Regions from separate parts of the Microcoleus sp. A003_D6 genome, predicted to be linked through region 1. Evidence: riboswitches for the same ligand, from Rfam matches in the RefSeq annotation. Region 1 holds a riboswitch; the other holds the start of a gene.
The links. Region 1 has a riboswitch for cobalamin ahead of QUB70_RS13435 (energy-coupling factor ABC transporter permease). Riboswitches for the same ligand answer to the same signal wherever they lie in the genome.
Positions count from the first base shown of each region.

Region 2: linked by a shared signal. The riboswitch ahead of metE (5-methyltetrahydropteroyltriglutamate--homocysteine S-methyltransferase) and the one ahead of QUB70_RS13435 (energy-coupling factor ABC transporter permease) in region 1 are both predicted to bind cobalamin.

Region 1 is NZ_JAUBWA010000041.1:9,556-12,730, reverse strand. It holds gene cbiQ (cobalt ECF transporter T component CbiQ) at 1-787, opposite strand, end outside; gene QUB70_RS13440 (energy-coupling factor ABC transporter substrate-binding protein) at 784-1,116, opposite strand; gene QUB70_RS13435 (energy-coupling factor ABC transporter permease) at 1,120-1,878, opposite strand; cobalamin riboswitch at 1,901-2,047, opposite strand; gene QUB70_RS13430 (Uma2 family endonuclease) at 2,279-3,124, shown strand.
Region 2 is NZ_JAUBWA010000103.1:14,949-18,123, forward strand. It holds gene metE (5-methyltetrahydropteroyltriglutamate--homocysteine S-methyltransferase) at 1-1,807, opposite strand, end outside; cobalamin riboswitch at 2,221-2,367, opposite strand; gene QUB70_RS24110 (GAF domain-containing protein) at 3,032-3,175, shown strand, end outside.

The DNA.
Region 1 (3,175 bases):
CCGCGCTTACCAAAGTTAAAACCGTGCAGCCAAACACAGCTTCAAATGTATATCTTGGCGAAGGTTTATAAGGGTAAGAATGCCAGACGCGCAGTTCTCCATTAAAGCCGCGCGATGCTAAACTCAAGGAAACTTGACGGTAGTTTATCAAAGTTCGCTGAAGCAATTGTCCGATTAAAATGCCTAAACTGCGCATTCCCAGTTTCCAAGTGCGATAGCCGCAGCGCGAGTTTTGGGCTATCCAAAGTTCATCGGCGATCGCCAACAAGCTAAAAATAAACCGATACATTAGTAATAGCAGTTCTGTGACTAACCCTGGACAGCGTAATTGTCTGATAATTTGCAAGACTTCTGTAAATGGAACCGTCAAGAGGATGAAATACATACAGCTTGTCGATGCCAATGTACGGGAAAACAAGAGACTCACTTGATGAATTCCGGTGCGGCTCAGATACAGATAAAAAGTGCCGGTGCTAATGCCCCAACCTTGCCAAATATCCCACTCAATTGCGGGGAGACGATCGCCCGCAACCGCACCCAGCGCCAAAGCAGGCAAACTCGTCAGCAAAAACATCAACGGTAGCGACAGCAACCGCAGATAAAGTTTCCCCGGAATGCCCGCATAGATGACAATCCAGACTGCTAACCAAAGGGCGATCGACAATTGGACGATCGCCCCAGAAACCAGAGACAGAATTAAAAGGGCGATCGCAAAGGATAACTTGTGAGATGGCGGCAACCCGCGCAAACGATTGGTATAAGCCAGACTATCAATCTGATGGTTCATTCCAACGGCGATTTATCATCAGATTTCTGAGATTGCGATCGTCCCTTGTACAGCCCGATCGCATATCCAATCACACCCGCCCCCAGCGCCGCTTGAGTGGCAAATAAGAGACTTTCAATTTCGCCGCTAGCCGGCTCAAAAAAGTGCTTGAACCAAGGTTCATAACCCGGTTGAATCTCGGTAATTGCCTTTTCGGCTTGGTCATCCGAGCCGCCGTATTCACCGCGCACAAAAGCTAGGGGAATGACAGCAAGTACAACAACTGCGATCGCCAACATCCAATTTTGTTTTGAAGTAGCTTGCTGACTGCTTGTGTGTTTTTGACTCATGGCTTATGACTCCTGTCTCAATAATTTCAAAGTTTCCAACTCCGGCTTCCCGTAAGAATGCAGCCAATTCCAGACCAATACTGTCAGCAATCCTTCACTAATCGCCAGCGGTACTTGAGTAATTGCAAAGATACCAGCAAACTTGAGAAACGAAGCCATAAAGCCGCCGCTTGCTGCGGGAAAAGCTAACGCTAATTGAATCGAAGTCACCACATAAGTCAGCAAATCTGCGATCGCCGCCGCACAAAAAATTGCCGCCCGCTGGCTACCAGTTCGCAACAGCAAATGATAGATAAAATACGCAGCAAACGGGCCGACAATCGCCATCGAAAACATATTAGCTCCCAGCGTTGTCAGCCCGCCGTGCGCTAACAGTAACGTTTGAAAAAGCAGCACTAAAGCCCCCAGTACAGCCATCACCGAAGGGCCGAACAAAATCGCACCCAAACCCGTACCCGTCGGGTGAGAACAACTCCCCGTTACCGATGGAATTTTTAAAGCAGAAAGTACAAAAGTAAACGCACCGGCTAAAGCTAGCAGCAGTTTAAGTTCCGGGTGTTCTTTTGTAATGCGAGTAATCGCACGCAACCCAAAGGCAAAAAAAGGCAGCGCCACAATCCACCAAAACGCAGCCCATTGCACCGGCAAAAAACCTTCCGAAATGTGCATAGCTGCGGCGGGCGTTGCCGAGCCCAGGACAATATAACAACTCAAGCCAGCCATCAATCCCAAGCTGACCAATTTCCGATTTCCGGCCTTCATTCTGAACCTCGCAGATGAGACAATATAAACCAACACATCGGCGGGCATCCTGACTCAGAAAGCGACATCACCTTCATTACAGTTGCGGGACAGCGCCGGACTTGCACCGAACTTTCCCCGTTTCCTCTAATGGCTGCTCCCCATTAGAACCGAATCGTTAGCTTAGTATAGTCGATCGCGTAAGTCTCAGCGGATATTTTACAAAAATTATTTCAGATTAAGTAAGTAAGTCAAGATTACCTATCTTCTTCCTTCTATTCCTTTTCTTCCTTCGCGTCCTAGCGCTTACGCGCGGCTTCGCCTAACGCGTATTCGCGGTTCATTAAAATCTCAACCAAACACACAAATACAACCAAACAAATCAAGGTTATAATCTTAGTAAGTTTTGAGGAAAGCCGCAATGTTACAGTACAACTTGCCGAGGAACTTGCCCTCCGCCGATGAACTACCCGACTCGGATGAAACGCCTGTGGATAACGAACTGCAAGAACTAATACCAGGGTTGTTAAAAGCAATATTGCTCATACTTTGGGCCGAACGCATGGACTGGTTTTTTGGGATAGATATGGGTGTGTATCATCATCCTGACGAACCGGCTATTGTCCCCGATGCTTTCTTAAGTTTAGGAGTAGAACGATTTTACGACGAAGAATTGCGCCCCAGTTACGTGCTGTGGGATGAAAATGTCATGCCACTTTTCGTGCTAGAAGTTGTTTCCCCAACTTATCGCAAGGAATACAGCACAAAATTAGACACTTATCAAGCTTTAGGCGTACTTTATTACGTCATTTATTCTTCCCGCCGCCGTCGCAAACCTCATTTGGAAGTACACAAGTTAGTCAATGGAAAGTACGAGTTACAGTCAGGAAATCCAGTTTGGATGCCAGAGATTGGTTTAGGAATTGGTTGTGAAAGGGGAAATTATTCTGGGGTGACAAGGGAGTGGTTGTATTGGTATGATGCCGATGGAAAACGTTATCTGACTCCTGAAGAAAAGGTGAAAGAATCAGCGCAACTCGCCCAACAGGAATCCCAGCGCGCCCAACAGGAATCCCAGCGCGCCCAACAGGAAGCCCAGCGCGCCCAACAGGAATCCCAGCGCGCCCAACAGGAATCCCAGCGCGCCCAACAGGAATCCCAGCGCGCCCAACAGGAATCCCAGCGTGCCGATCGACTAGCTGAACGTTCCGAACAATTAGCTCAGCGATTGCGGGAGTTGGGGATAGATCCTGATAATCTGAGCTGATTGCAGTCAAGAGTGCAAGACTGACGCACTCTTGACGTTCAGGAACCTGGT
Region 2 (3,175 bases), on a different contig from region 1:
AGCGTTCTATCTTCAGAGGTAAACCTTCGCGTAATGCGGGTTCATCTACTTGAATTACCTTCGCTCCTGCTGCTTCTAAATCTGCCACTTCATCGCGCAATGCCAGTGCAATTTGAAACGCTTGTTCCTGTCGAGAAATATCAGTGCGCGGATATGACCAATTTAAAATTGTTACGGGAGCTGTTAGCATTCCTTTAACTGGTTTTTGCGTCAATGATTGCGCTACTTTAAACTCGCGTACCGTCATTGGGGCAGTGCGAAAGACATCACCGTAAATAATCGGCGGACGCACGTACCGACTGCCATAGCTTTGCACCCAGCCATTTTGCGTGAAGGCAAATCCATCTAACTGTTGTCCAAAGTATTCCACCATATCGGTGCGTTCAAATTCGCCATGCACTAGCACATCCAGCCCAATTTCTTCTTGGAGTTTAATGCTGTCGGCAATCTCAGTATCGATCGCTGCTTCATACTCTGGCTGACTCAATTCACCCTTTTTATACCGTACTCGCAGTTGTCGCACTTCTGATGTTTGAGGAAATGAGCCGATCGTTGTGGTGGGAAAAATGGGCAGAGAAATCTGTTTTGACAGCCGCAAACCGTAGGATAATTCCCGTAGAAAGTCATTTGTCGTAATGCTTTTCATGCGTGACTGCACGGCTTGATTTGCTGGACTAAATTGCTCGAATTTTGTCCAGGCATCGGTAATCTGGATGCGATCGCTCTCAGTTTCTTCTCCTGCTAAACTGCGTGCCAAAAACTTCACCGCTTGCAGTTTTTGTTCTGCAAAACTCAACACATTGCGGAGAGGTTCTGGCAACTTTGTTTCCCGTTTGGCATCGTAGGGAACAAACTGCAATGATGCCGACGGCTGAATGACGATATTAGGCGTAATTCTTTGAATGTCTTGCAGCACTGGCAGCAATTGTTCTGGACGGATTTGCCAGATGTTGCGGGCATCCACAATGCCAACGCCCAGATGCTTATCTGGGGGAAATCCATATTGCTTGAGTAAATCTAAATTGCGTCCGCGAGTGAAGTCTAAACTAATCGCGGTAACAGGTAATGCCATCACCCAAGAATAAGCTTCACCCAAGTCATCAAAGTAAGTGACAAGATGCAGCGGTAAATCGACTTTAGCAAAGGCTTGATAAGCAGTTTGATAGTGTGCTTTGAAATTGTTTGCATCTCCCAGAACTAAGGCAGGTTCATGTATCTGCACTTCGGCAACGCCAAGGGCTTTTAATTGCGTCAAGAGTTCGATGTAGCGCGGCAGCAATTGCGCTAGAGAATCGTCCATTGCGCCATCTAACCGACTCAACCGCAGTAGCGTACAGGGGCCAAGAACGATCGGCACTGCCCGATCCCCTAACGTCGCTTTTGCCCGCTGCACGGTCTCCAGAAAATCGCTGAAATCTGCTGGTTGCAGTTCGGTGGGAATTTCAGGCACGAGGTAGTGATAGTTGCTATCAAACCATTTGGTCATCTCTAGGGCCGGAATTCCTTCTTTGCCCCGTGCCATTGCAAAGTATCGATCGAGTCCTGATAACCCCTGAAAGCGTTTGGGAATTAGACCTAAACGAATTGTCCAGTCAAGCACACAATCGTAGAGTGTGGTATCGCCTACACCGATGCGATCGATGCCTACTTGTAGCTGTCTTTTCCAATTTTCTATTGCTACAGTTTTCACTGTTTGCAGTAAAGTATCTGCTTCTAATTTGCCACTCCAAAAACCTTCCAAAGCTTTCTTAACTTCACGGTTTTTACCAATGCGGGGATATCCAATAGTTGCCGTTAAAATTGACATAATTGCTCCTAAGTTGGGGTTGTAAATTGATTCATCAGTCCATAGAAACTCAGTCGGAAACCAAGAGGTATCCGATGCCGAATTTCCGACAGCAATGCCATTAGATTGCAAGGCGATTCCCTACGGGACGCTTCGCGATCGCACCAAAGGCGAAACCATCTGAACTTCCAAAAAAGCGATAAAAGATCCTAGAAATTACAGCAGGCAAATGCCCAGCAAGATTTCTTGCATCTGAAACTAGATAATGCTGTTGGGGCTAAACTTTTCAAACTCGCGATGTCGCCCTAGAAACCAATTCCACCACAGGTTTCTCGCGGGTTAAGGAGTATAATCGCCGATCGCGCAGCGTCTGGTGAAACAGAATCGAATTGAAAACAAAATGCTGAATACATCCGTACCTCGCAGATGGGTTAAATGAAACGATACAATCGGCGGGCATCCTGACTAAGAAACGATTGTACGCTTCATCACAGTTGCGGGACAGCGCCGGGTTCGCACCGGACTTTCCCCGTTTCCTCTAGTGGCTGATCTCCACCAGAACCGATTACTTTTGACAATAGCACATTTCTGAAAATTTGCAACCCCTCAGACAGATAGGGCGATCGCCTTGCGAACAAGCCTTTCAATTAAAAATCATTTAATGTCAACTAAAAGGCTAATCCAAAATGCTGACTAACACAACATCAGGATTTTTATTGGTTAGATTAGGAACCCTTAACCAAATCAAACCAGGAGATAAAATATCCGGCGTTGCTTAATCAGGGTATGAAAAAAATCAGTTGAAAATCCCCAAGCTTTGTCGATACTGGTTTCTATGACTGGCCTATTTAGCCTTTCATACCGTAAATCAGCAGCGCCATTATCCCATCTATTACAAATTCTTTCTCTTCTCTTCTTTGATCTTTTCTTCTGTGCCTTGTGGAACAGCCATCGGACTTGTGGTTCTTCCTTTGTGGAACAGCCGTCGGGCCTGTGGTTATTTGCAAAAAAAGCCGTGAAGCGAAGCTATTCCGTAGGGAATCGCCAGTTTTCCTAAAAAATTGCTGTGTCGGTTAAAATATTAGTATAATGTTGCTGCCATCGCGACAACTGTTAAGCCAAAAATCACTTATTTTCGAGCGGACGAGAATCCCGATCCGCAAAAATTGGAGGATTTGTGAGGCTGCAAAGTTAAACAATAATTCAGATCGGGCGAGTGTACTAGGAATTGAAGGAGTTAATACCATGTCTGACGATCGCCTGCAACAAATTGTTAACAGCTTGACAAATCGTCTCAAGCGTGATGTATTAGTAGAAAAATCCCTATACGAGATTCGAGAAGTTTTGCAGAGCGATCGCGCGGTACTGTATTATTTCTACAGGCAGTGG